Regions from separate parts of the Phyllobacterium zundukense genome, predicted to be linked through region 1. Evidence: predicted binding sites of a transcription regulator. Region 1 holds the regulator's gene; each other region holds the start of a gene.
The links. The regulator PhoB, encoded in region 1, activates phosphate uptake and scavenging genes when phosphate is short. The targets are predictions, from matches to a motif close to TGTCATNNANCTGTCAT.
Positions count from the first base shown of each region.

Region 2: the regulator PhoB is predicted to act here: its motif matches at 1,609-1,625, upstream of BLM14_RS17160 (PhoX family protein).
Region 3: the regulator PhoB is predicted to act here: its motif matches at 1,421-1,437, upstream of phnA (phosphonoacetate hydrolase).
Region 4: the regulator PhoB is predicted to act here: its motif matches at 1,964-1,980, upstream of BLM14_RS04795 (BtaA family protein).

Region 1 covers NZ_CP017940.1:297,014-300,147, forward strand. The annotation lists gene pstB (phosphate ABC transporter ATP-binding protein PstB) at 1-557, shown strand, start outside; gene phoU (phosphate signaling complex protein PhoU) at 636-1,367, shown strand; gene phoB (phosphate regulon transcriptional regulator PhoB) at 1,386-2,072, shown strand; gene BLM14_RS01460 (vWA domain-containing protein) at 2,077-3,134, opposite strand, start outside.
Region 2 covers NZ_CP017940.1:3,430,846-3,433,979, reverse strand. The annotation lists gene BLM14_RS17170 (HAD family hydrolase) at 1-486, shown strand, start outside; gene BLM14_RS17165 (threonine ammonia-lyase) at 588-1,577, shown strand; gene BLM14_RS17160 (PhoX family protein) at 1,694-3,134, shown strand, end outside.
Region 3 covers NZ_CP017943.1:189,377-192,510, forward strand. The annotation lists gene BLM14_RS26585 (LysR family transcriptional regulator) at 321-1,289, opposite strand; gene phnA (phosphonoacetate hydrolase) at 1,449-2,723, shown strand; gene BLM14_RS26595 (alkaline phosphatase family protein) at 2,724-3,134, shown strand, end outside.
Region 4 covers NZ_CP017940.1:990,277-993,410, forward strand. The annotation lists gene BLM14_RS04790 (class I SAM-dependent methyltransferase) at 1-655, opposite strand, end outside; gene BLM14_RS04795 (BtaA family protein) at 661-1,914, opposite strand; gene BLM14_RS04800 (MarR family winged helix-turn-helix transcriptional regulator) at 2,125-2,562, opposite strand; gene BLM14_RS04805 (GNAT family N-acetyltransferase) at 2,578-3,084, opposite strand; gene BLM14_RS04810 (hydantoinase B/oxoprolinase family protein) at 3,089-3,134, opposite strand, start outside.

The sequences.
Region 1 (3,134 bases):
TCGATGACGAGGATATCTACAATCCGAAGATCGATGTTGTGGAACTACGCGCCCGTGTCGGCATGGTGTTCCAGAAGCCTAACCCCTTTCCGAAGTCCATCTTCGAAAATGTCGCCTACGGCCCGCGTATTCACGGCCTCGCCAAGAATCGCCAGCAGCTCGAGGAAATCGTTGAGAAGAGCTTGCGCCGCGCCAGCCTGTTCGACGAGGTGAAGGATCGCTTGCACGAGGCGGGAACCGGTCTGTCCGGTGGTCAGCAGCAGCGCCTTTGCATTGCGCGCGCCATCGCCGTCAGCCCGGAAGTCATTTTGATGGATGAACCGTGCTCGGCGCTTGATCCTATTGCTACAGCCAAGGTCGAAGAACTGATTGACGAATTGCGCCAGAACTACACGATCGTCATCGTGACGCATTCGATGCAGCAGGCAGCCCGTGTTTCGCAGCGGACAGCCATGTTCCATCTCGGCAATCTGGTAGAGGTGGGCGATACGGAAATGATGTTCACCAATCCGTCAGAAAAGCGAACACAAGACTATATCACCGGGCGCTTCGGCTGATTGAGTATTCAAATTGTTACTGCGTCCTTTGTGCGTTCGTTAAGACGCTCGTCGCAGTGAGGAAACGAGGGTAAGAACATGACCGAACAGCAGGCCCAGCATACTGTGCGTTCCTACGACGATGAACTGAAGTTCCTGACGCACAAGATCGCAGAGATGGGCGGTCATGCGGAACGGATGGTCGAACAGGCGGTCACCGCGATGGTCAATTCCGACAACGCGCTGGCACAGCGCGTGATTTCGGACGATCTGATCCTCGATGCCGGTCAACGGGAAATCGATGAAAAGGCCATTACCATCATTGGCAAGCGTCAGCCGATGGCTATCGATCTGCGCGAGATCATCGGCACGATCCGTATTTCCTCGGATCTCGAGCGCATCGGCGATCTCGGCAAAAACATCGCCAAGCGGGTCGTTGCCGTTACCGATACCCGGCAGACGCTGTCGGTTTATCGCGGTCTGCAGACTATCGCCGAACTGGCCCTGACGCAGCTCAAGGATGTGCTGGATGCCTATGCGACACGTTCTGTCCAGCAGGTAAACATTGTGCGTGAACGCGATGACGAGATCGACGCGCTCTATACCTCGCTGTTCCGCGAACTACTGACCTACATGATGGAAGATCCGCGCAACATCTCGGCTTGCACGCACCTTCTGTTCTGCGCCAAGAACATCGAGCGTATTGGCGACCACGCTACCAATATTGCCGAGACCGTCTATTACATCGTCACCGGTTCGCAATTGCCGGCCGAGCGACCGAAGGAAGACCAGACTCACAGCATCGTCGTCGACGAAGCCAGACAATCGTAATCCAGGATAGAACGAGCCATGGCGATAGCCCCCAAAATCACCGTTGTGGAGGACGAGGAAGCTTTGAGCGTCCTTCTCCGGTACAATCTTGAAGCTGAAGGCTATATTGTTGAGACGATCACGCGCGGCGACGAAGCGGAAATTGCGTTGCGCGAGAAGGTGCCGGATCTTCTGATCCTTGACTGGATGCTGCCCGGTCTTTCCGGCATCGAGCTTTGCCGGCGCCTCCGAGCCCGGCGCGAGACGGAAATCCTGCCGATCATCATGCTGACGGCACGCGGTGAGGAAAGCGAGCGGGTGCGGGGTCTGGCGACCGGTGCGGACGACTATATGGTCAAGCCGTTCTCGACGCCGGAGCTTCTCGCCCGCATCAAGGCGATGCTACGCCGCGTCAATCCGAGTCTTCTTTCGCATGTTCTGAGCTTCGGCGACCTGAAGCTCGACCGTGAGCAGCACCGCGTATTCCGCAAGGAACGTGAACTGAAGCTCGGGCCGACGGAATTCCGCCTATTGGAATTCCTGATGCAGTCGCCGGGACGGGTGTTCTCACGCGGCCAGCTGCTCGACAATGTCTGGGGCGCGGATATCTATGTCGATGACCGCACGGTCGACGTGCATGTCGGACGGCTGCGCAAGGCGATCAATATTGGCCGTTCGATCGACCCGATCCGCACCGTACGCGGCGCCGGGTATTCGTTCGGCTGAGCGTTCAGTGCTTACGCGAGAGTTCGCGGGTCGCGGTCTCGATGCCTGAAAGGGTAAGCGGATACATCCGCTGCGCGAAAATTCCGCGGATCATGGACGTCGATGCCGTGTAGTTCCAATAGGCTTCCTTGGTGGGATTGAGCCAGACCGTATTCTTCCATTGGTCGAGCACACGTGTGAGCCAGACAGCACCGGCTTCCTCGTTCCAGTGTTCGACGGAACCCCCAGAATGCGAGACTTCATAGGGCGCCATCGCCGCGTCACCGACGAAGATCACCTTGTAGTCCGATCCATATTTATGGATGACATCCTGCGTCGGGATGCTTTCGGTATAGCGGCGGCGGTTGTCCTTCCACACAGCCTCATAAAGGCAATTATGGAAGTAGAAATACTCCATGTGCTTGAACTCGGAGCGCACGGCTGAGAACAGCTCTTCGGCGATCTTGATATGCTCGTCCATGGAACCGCCGACATCAAAGAACATCAGCAGCTTGACATGATTGCGCCGCTCCGGCCGGATCTGCACATCCAGATAGCCGTGTTCCGCGGTGGATCTGATTGTTCCCGAGAGATCCAGTTCGTCCTCGGCGCCCTCGCGCACCCAGCGCCGCAGTCGCTTCAGTGCAACCTTGATGTTGCGCGTGCCGAGCTCAACACTGTCATCGAAGTTCTTGAACTCCCGCTTGTCCCAGACCTTGACTGCCCGGTGATGGCGGCTTTCGTCCTGGCCGATCCGCACGCCTTCCGCGTTATAGCCATAGGCGCCGAAGGGTGACGTGCCTGCCGTACCGATCCATTTCGACCCACCCTGATGACGGCCCTGCTGTTCCTCGAGGCGCTGACGCAGGGTTTCCATCAGCTTGTCGAAGCCGCCAAGTGCTTCGATCAGTTTTTTCTCTTCCTCGGTCAGGTGTTTTTCCGCCAGTCGCCGCAGCCATTCCTCCGGAAGATTGGCCACGTCGACGGCACCTTCGCCATGCAAGGCTTCGATGCCCTTGAAGACATGGCCGAAAACCTGGTCGAAGCGGTCCATGTGCCGCTCGTCCTTCACCAGCGCGGAGC
Region 2 (3,134 bases), 820 kb from region 1:
CTCGAAGAAAAGCGGGCGCGTATCCGTGACTATGATGACTATGCCGTGCGCGAAGGCTCGCGCCGCGCCGTCGGCATCGAGGGCCTGCATGTAACGCTGGAGGCGCTGGTCAAGCAGGGTTTTGTCCTCGGCATCGCCACCAACGATTCGGAAGCCGGTGCGCGGGCGACAGCCGAAGCGCTTGGCCTGACATCATTGTTCACCGTCATCATCGGCTATGATTCCGTGGCGCGCGCCAAGCCGCATGCCGATCAGCTGCATCTTTTTGCCGCGAATACTGGTCTGGCGCCTGCTGCCATCGCCATGGTGGGCGACAATGCCCATGATCTTGAGATGGCCCATGCTGCGGGCGCCGGCCTTGCTGTTGGCGTCCTCTCTGGGAACAGCACCCTCGACGATCTCGGCCCGCTCAGCGATGCCATTCTTGGCTCGATAGCGGAACTGCCGCAGTTTCTAGCGCATCGGGAGAATTCCGCGCCGGCGTGAAGCGTCCGCCGTCAATTGCCATGATGACAATGATTTGGATGCTTGAAGCCATTCATGGTGCTATCAATTCGCTATGATCATAGCGTTGAAGCGAGGGCCGCATGGACAGTCAGGGTTTTGCCGTTGGAATAGCCGATGTGGAGGCTGCCGCGACGCGGCTTGAGGGCCAGCTTGTACGCACCCGGCTGATCGAATCCGAAGCCTTGAACGCCCGATACGATGCTCGCATCCTGTTCAAGCCGGAATGCCTGCAGCGCACCGGCTCGTTCAAGTTTCGCGGCGCCTATAACCGCATCAGCCAGTTCACCCCGCAGGAGCGTGAGCGTGGCATCGTGGCGTTTTCCTCGGGTAACCATGCGCAGGGTGTCGCCAGTTCCGCCCGGCTTTTCGGCATCAAGGCCGTCATCATCATGCCGAGCGATGCACCGCAGACCAAGATCGCCAATACGCGGTCCTACGGCGCGGAAGTTGTTCTCTTTGACCGTTACAGTGAAAGCCGCGAGGCCGTGGCGGTACCATACATCGAAGAGCGCGGCATGGTTCTGGTGCCACCCTATGACGATCCTTCCATCATGGCAGGGCAGGGTACGATCGGTCTTGAGCTGATCGCGGAGGCCAGGGAACGTGGACTGACGCTTGACGATGTCTTCGTGCCAAGCGGCGGCGGTGGTCTGATCAGTGGTATTTCGGTTGCGGTAAAGGCGGGCTCGCCGCAGACGCGCATCTGGGGCGTTGAGCCGGAAAATTTCGATGATCTGCGCCGCTCGCTCATTGCCGGCGAACGCGTAAGCAACGAGAGCGGCCATCGTTCGATCTGCGATGCGATCCTGACGCCGCAGCCGGGTGTTCTGACCTTCCCGATCAACAAACACAATCTAGCAGGCGGCATAGCCGTTTCCGACAACGCGGTCAGGGCCGCCATGCGCGATGCCGCCAACTATCTGAAATTGATTGTGGAGCCTGGCGGCTGCGTGGCGCTTGCAGCTTTGGCAACGGGCGAAGTGGATATCAGGGGCAAGACCGTTGCGGTGGTTCTTTCCGGTGGCAATGTCGATCTCGATATCTATGGCGGGCTGATCGCGGCTGCATGAACTATCGCAGGTAGGAAGAAACAAGGGAAACTGTCATCATACTGTTACTCTGCCGTCATAGCGGGTCGATACGGTTGAAATCCGTTCTCCCAGCCAGATAGCCAGAGGTAAACGCCATGAACGACCAATCTCAGACATTCCGCACAAGCCTTCTCGAGGAAAATGACGGTCCCGGCCACAACCCGACCGACAATGCCACCATGGGCGAACTCATTGCCGCGCGGTTTTCGCGCCGCGGGTTCCTGAAGGGCTCGCTTGCCGTTTCCGCCATTGCCGCAACCGTCAGCCCGATGGCGCTGATGCTCGCCGACGACGCGCGTGCCGAGAGCAAATCGGCCTTCACTTTCGAGGAAGTCGAGGCAGGTATTGACGAGAAACACCATGTCGCTGCCGGCTACGATGCCGATGTGCTCCTGCGCTGGGGCGATGGCCTGTTTCCGGATTCGCCGGAGTTCGATCCCTTGAATCAGACGCCGGAAAGCCAGGCCAAGCAGTTCGGCTACAACAATGATTATGTCGGCTACATTCCGATCGACGGTTCCTCTGAGCACGGCATCCTCGTCGTCAACCATGAGTACACCAATGAACATTTGATGTTCCCCGGCATCGTCAAGGTTGTCGAGGGCAAGCTTGAGGTTTCACCGGCTGACCAGAAGCGTGTCGATATCGAAATGGCTGCCCATGGCGGCACCGTCGTCGAGATCAAGAAGGTCGATGGCAAGTGGCAGGTCGTCAAGGACGGCAAGCTCAACCGCCGCATCACCGCGAACACGGAAATGCAGCTTTCCGGCCCCGTTGCCGGGCATGACCGCGTCAAGACCAATGCCGATTCGTCCGGCAAGAAAGTCTTCGGCATGATCAACAATTGTTCGGGCGGCGTCACACCCTGGGGTACCTACGTTTCGGGCGAAGAAAATATTCACGGCTATTTCCTCGGCAAACTGCCCGAGGACAGCAAGGAGGCCGCCAATTACAAGCGCATGGGCATCCCGGAAGGCGTCTACGACTGGGGCAATTTCCATGAGCGCTTCGATGTGTCGAAGGACCCGAACGAGGCCAACCGTTTTGGCTGGGTGGTCGAGATCGATGTGAACGATCCCAATTCCATTCCGAAGAAACGTACTGCCATGGGCCGTTTCAAGCACGAGGGTGCTGATTCCATCGTCGCCAAGGATGGCCGTGTCGTCTTCTATCTCGGCGATGATGAGCGTTTCGATTATGTCTATAAATTCGTCACCAAGGGTAAGTTCAATCCGGATGACCGCGCCGCCAATCTCGATCTCCTCGATGAAGGCACGCTCTATGTCGCCAAATTCGATGTCGACGGCACCATCGCCTGGCTGCCGGTTGTCTTTGGTGAGGGCCCGCTGACCGAAGCCAATGGCTTCCACTCACAAGCCGATGTCCTGATCGAAACCCGCCGCGCCGGTGATTTGCTCGGTGCAACGAAAATGGATCGCCCTGAAGATATTGGCCCGAACGGCGTCAATGGCAAAGTCTATGTCATGCTGACCAACAACACCAAGCGCAAGGACGATCAGGTTGATGCTGTCAACC
Region 3 (3,134 bases), on a different replicon from region 1:
AGCGACCTGATCGATATTCTTTCCGTCAGCCGGTGATCAGCACCACTGGTGGCGCGTCCCTTCCGCTCCAGCCGTGTCGCATAAATTGCTCGCGAAACTCGGACTTGTGCGCCTGACTTGTGCGATAGAAATTTCTCTGAAAAATCAGCGGTTCCGATTTCGTAGCGGGTTTCAGGATTTGTGCGAACCCTAGCCCCCTCTATTTTAGTATTGATATTGGTCGTGCTATCAGAATCGCCCACCTTGGTCGGTTCGGGGTCTGAGTAGCAACGGAACAGAAACCCTACATAAGTAGGTGGTGGTCGGCTCCTGCGGTATCGCTACAATGAGTTGCCAACGGCTATTCCGTTCGCTCCTGGCCCCGTGTGCGATGGTTTAGCATCCTCAGAATTGCGATCCTCGTACCTGGATCGTAACGTGCTGAGCCATGTCGCAAAGAGAACCGCTGGCGAATCCTCAGATGCGGCCTCATCGTACAGCGCGATATAGTTCGGACCTTTCAGTCGCAAATTGTGGTCCAACTCGATGAGATCTCCTTTGCGAAGGATTTCTTCAATCACCTTGATCGGTGCCACCAAAGCACCTTGTCCACCGAGGGAGGCTTCGAGCGCGATGTAGAAGTGAGGAAAGCTCCGTGCATGAGAAGCTAGATGGATGGGAGCCGCGGCCGACAGCAGCCATTCTTCCAATTCACCAGGTCGAGTATCGGCTTTCAAGAGTGGAAATTTCCCGATGATTTCTCTGGGAAGCTCCCCAGCATACGCGTCGATAAGGTCTGGACGGCACACAAGACCAAGTTCCTCTCGAAAGAACGGTACCGATTTCAAATGGGGAGGGACGGCCCCGCCGCGTCGAATGGCCAGATCGAACGGCATCTCGTGCCAGTTTTCCGTTGTATGGGTTTGCCGGACGCGCACCCGAATGGATTCATTAAGCGCTTGGAAGTCGGGCAGCTTCGGCAGCAGCCAACGCATGGCGAACGTGGCCGGTGCGATCACCCTCAGAGGTGTGGTGTCAGCATTGACACTGAACGTCCCCAATGACTGAAAGATCAGCTTCAGCGCCATACCGACGTTATCGGCCAATTGCTGGGCTGCCGGCGTAGGAACCATCGAGCGCCGGTTTTCAGCGAACAGTCGTTCGCCAATCCAGATTTCAAGCGCTCCAATCTGCTTGCTGACAGCACTGTGTGTCACGAACAGTTCCTCAGCGGCAGCCGTTACGCTGCCGGTCCGCACGACGCTCTCGAACGCTACAAGCGCTTTCAATGGTGGAAGACGTTGCTGCATTCTGTTCCATTCTCTCACATAATAACGGAAGTAAAGTCGTTTTACTCTACGATGATAAAAAAGAATAATGCGGATTAGAGAAAGTAATAATCGACAGTAATCGTAAAAACTCATCACTATATGAGTTTTTCATGACAGTTTTATAACGAATGGTCGGCCATGCTATTGAAATCTTCTGCTAACCCCGAAAATCGTCCTTCGCTCCACATCAATGGTAGAACCTATCGCTGGCCGGTCAAGCCGGTCGTCGTTGTGTGTTTCGACGGGTGCGATCTGGCTTATCTGGATGCCGCCAGCACGGCAGGTCGAATCCCTACGATCGACAGGATGCGTCGCGAGGGCTTCGGTTCGACAGCGCTCGCCGCCATGCCGACTTTCACCAATCCGAACAACATCTCAATCGTTTGTGGGGCGCCGCCGGCGATACACGGCGTCTCCGGTAACTACTACATCGATCGTGAAACCGGCCGTGAAATCATGATGGTCGACGCCACGCCGATGCGCGCCGAAACGATCCTGGGCCGCTTCTCCCAGGACGGCGCAAGAGTGGCGATCGTCACGGCCAAGGACAAGTTGCGCAAGGCGCTCGCCTACAATCTTCAGGGCATTGCCTTCTCGGCCGAGAAGGCGCCCGAAAGCACGATGGGCGAACACGGCATAGACAATGTGCCTGAACTGATGGGTCGCTCGACACCGGATCAGTACTCTGCGGAGCTGTCACTTTACGTCCTTGATGCCGGCATCAAACTGCTGGCCGAGCGCACCCCCGAACTCATCTACCTGTCCTTGTCCGACTATGTGCAGCACAAGCACGCGCCGGGAACGCCGGAGGCCGATGACTTCATGGAGGCCGTCGACAAGCGCATTGCCGCTCTGCTGGCTAATGGGGCCGTTGTCGGCATCGTCGCCGATCACGGCATGAACGACATGTCGACATCGACGGGTGAGCCCAATGTCATCTATCTTGGTGATCTGCTTGACGCCGAATACGGAGAGGGAAGCACCCGCGTAATCTGCCCGATTGCTGATCCATACGTTCGGCATCATGGCGCATTGGGCGGGTTCGTGCGCGTCCACCTCAAGCGGCAGGGACTGGCTCCTGAACAGGTCGCCGCTTTCATTCGCGCTTGGCCGGGCATCGAAGAGGTGCTGGTACGCGCTGATGTCTGTAGGCGCTTCGAACTCCCGGAGGACAAGGAAGGGGATGTCGCAGTTATCGGTCTGCGCGGCGTCGCACTTGGCGCCCGTGCGGTCGATCACGATCTGACGGCTCTGGCTGGCGAACGTCTACGATCACATGGTGGGCTCGCCGAGCAGAACGTGCCGTTCATTCTCTCGCACCCCCTGCGTGCTGACCACATGGAGCGCGCTCGCACCTCGGCGCTGCGCAATTTCGACATCTTCGACTTTGCCCTGAACGGAGTGGAGGTCTGAATGCGCCGCGTTGTCGCCGTTATACTGGATGGCCTAAGGCGCGATTTTGTGCGCGAGGATACCACCCCCAATCTCCTTCAGTTGCGAGAAAGCTCCGAGTGGTTTGCGGCGCATCGAAGCGTGACGCCTTCGGTGACACGAGTTTGCTCCTCGAGTTTTACCACCGGATGTTCACCCGCGCAGCACGGCCTGGAGGGAAACTCTTTGGCACTGCTGGAGCAAGATCGTTTCGTCATCCATGATGCCGGACATCCGGATTTTCTGCAGCACCGCCGCCACGTCGTCGGCACGTCGCTCGACCGACCAGGGCTGGCGGAACTCCTGAAGGAGCGCGACGGCACTATCGTCTATTCCAATGTTTCGCCGGGGGCCGCCTACGCACATGATCCGGATGGTAATGGCTACGTCTAT
Region 4 (3,134 bases), 690 kb from region 1:
AGGCTTTGCGGCGAATGACTGAAATCCAGGCGAAGCCGCGATAAAGCCGCTGGGCTTCGGTTTCTGTTTTAGACTCGACCGCAATCACATCAGCCACGTCGAACAGATCGTTGCGAGGGGTGACGTGGTACCATTCGAGCCATGTATAGAGTGCGGTTTTGCTGAAGCCGGGCAAATCTCTCAAATCGCCGAAATCGACGACGTGCAGTGCGCCGCCGGGTGTGAGATGGCTCACGGCTTCGCGCATCACCGCCTGCCATTGCGGGATCATGGACACGGCGTATGAGATGAAAATCCGGTCGAACTGGCGCCGCCCGAAAAGTGCTTCCGGGTCGAAATCCGCGGCATCGGCATAGGCGAGGTGCGCGCGTTTGCCAAGCCCTGCCGCAGCGATCTTCTTACGAGCCGTGGCGAGCATTTCATTCGAGATATCAATGCCGTAGAGCGAAGTCTTGGGATAGGCCTCTCCGGCCAGCACCAGATTGCGGCCGGTACCGCAGCCGATTTCAAGAATGCTGCCTCTTTCCGGCGGATTGAGGCCCGCGATCATCGGATCACGGCCGAGGAGGTAATATTTGCGCGTGGCATCATAGAAATGGCGCTGATGCCGATAGACCCGATCCATCAGCCGCCCATGTTCAATCTTGGCAAACATCGAGATCAGTCCTTGAGCAGATAAAGGTGAAACCCGCCATAAATCGATGAGCGGTCGCGATCGTGAAGCGCGAGGGATGCCTCTTCCTGGTAATCCCAGCGCTCCAGCAGGGCATCGTCGATGCGGCCTGGCAGGATGGTCGGTTCAGCTGCTGTGCGGAAAATGACGCGCGCGCCGGGCGCTGCGGTCCGGCTGATCTCACTCCAGAGCTCACCCAGCTGCGTATCGTTCATCCAGTCCTGCGCATCCAGAAGGATGAACCGGTCGACAGATGCACTGGGCTTGGCGGCGAGAAATTCGGTCAGGGATGCATTGACCACGCTCATTCGCCCGGCGCGGTCGCGCACGGTGGCAAAATTGCTGCGGGACAGATAGGGCGGCAAGGGGCCGGTTTCGGCGTTGTCGCTGTAGCCACGCCCGAATGCCTGCCAGGCAAAATAGTTTTCCGAAAGCGGGAAGCCGCAGGCAAGTTTCTCCAGGCGGCCACGCAGGACTTGCGCCATATTACCATTTCCGGCGGTCGCCAGCGCGTCGTACTGCTGCGGCGGAATGCCGAGGCCGAACAGCGAGGATTTGCGCTTCGTTGCCCAGCGGATCATCCGCTTGTCGAAAAGTGGGGCGAGGGAGCGGTCGAAATAGGCGCGCTGCTCTTCCATGGTAGATGCCTTGAGGAGGTCGCGCGGATCAATGCCATAGAGCTTTGCCACGCGATGTCCCATACCGATAAACACGCCGAGCAGGCCGTGACGATAGAGGTCGCGCGAGAAGATGGTGATGCGGCGCCGGCCGGACAACATGCGCTTTTCCCAATAGGCGCGGCTGGTCGCATCCAGATGCGGCTGGATGAAGCGCTCATAGGCAGCAAGGTTGGTCTTGTCGTCGGCTGTGCCATAAAAGCGGTAGAAGGCATCGTAATTGGGCAGGTTGGCAACCGCAGCCAGTTTAAGCCGGTTGAAGGCAACATGGGCCGTATTGAGATCGACGGCCTCGACGCTCGCCGGATCCGCAGTCAGATATGACATCGCGTTGCAACCGCCGGATGCGATGGTGACAATGCGATGGCCGGCGCGGATCTGCAGCGCTTCCATATCCACTTCGGGATCTTCCCAGATTTGCGGATAGACCAATCCCTTGAAGACGTGAGCGAAAAGGCGCTCGGATAATCCAGCCCGCGACAGAAGCCTGTTTTGACGAACAGCCTTGTTGAGCTTCTCGTTGCGCGGAAGAGGGGTACTTCTGGATTGTCTAGCAAGCGGCATCTAATCGAATCCCCTTTGTTGGAAATTCCTACCCGCCTACCATCCCGATGTAACAAATGGGTGACGTTGAAGGTTGAAGAACTTCGCGAGTTGATTCAACTCCTACGGGCAAATGCTTGATCAACCTCGTTCGCGCTATGTGACAGTCTTGCGATGAAAAGTAATCGAATTCCCGTAATTCCTTGTTTTTTCCGCTTTTCCGGCTGGCAGTTAACTGAGATCGTTGATCTTGCGATTGACGGTGCGCAGGACTTCAATCGCGTTCAAAAGTTCCTTTTCATCCACATCCTGGAGGATTTCAGCGCGAAGGGCTTGAGCCAGCCGATTGACTTCCTCGGCGAGATCGAGGCCGAGCGCGGTTATGACAATCTGTTTGGCGCGCCGGTCTCCCTCGACCGCGCGGCGCTCGATCAAGCCCTGCTTCTCGAGACCGTCGAGCAAGCGCACCATGGTTGGTGTTTCAATTTCGAGTTCTTCCGCCAGTTCTTTCTGGTTGAGTACTCCAAGGCGGCTCAAAAGCACGAGCGTTTTTGCCCGTGCCAGGGTCAAGCCGAGCTTCTTGACGCGGGCGTCAAAGAGGGTGCGCAGCTTGCGGCTGGCTTTGCCGAGCTCATCGACGAACAGGTTATGCGGTGTTTGATGGGGCATATCGTAGCTATAGCGTCAGCGCAGCTCGAGCCGCAACAACTCATCGTCGTAGGATTGGCCGTCAATGCGCAACGAGTCCTTTTCGAAGCCGTAGACAGTAAAGCCGAGGCTGAGATAAAGCGTTCGCGCCGACACGTTCGCCGCGGTGACTATGGCGTTCAGCGTGTCGACATGAAGGCAGGCGTGATCGATAACAGCCTGTGTCAATCGTTTTCCGAGGTTATGGCCACGCCATTCCGGATCAACAAAGACGCCCCAGAGCGACCCTTTGTGTCTCTCCTTCAGCGTAGCGTTAATCGCGAAACCCGCCACGCCGACAAGTTTTTCATCGGCGAAGGCACCAAAAACCGCATTCGGCCTAGCGTCGAGACGCCGGCGGACCTCCTCTACGCTGCGATCCACTTCCTCCTCGTAGCTTGAACCGAACGCCTCCGGCACGGTGCGCAAGCCACGCAGCCGCAGTGCCTGGAAGCTTTCGGCGTCACTCCCAATGAGCATTCTGACAGGAATGGCAGCGTTCATCTGCTCATGCTCCGCTCTTGCCGTATCCACCGGGGGTCGGGGTCGTGAGG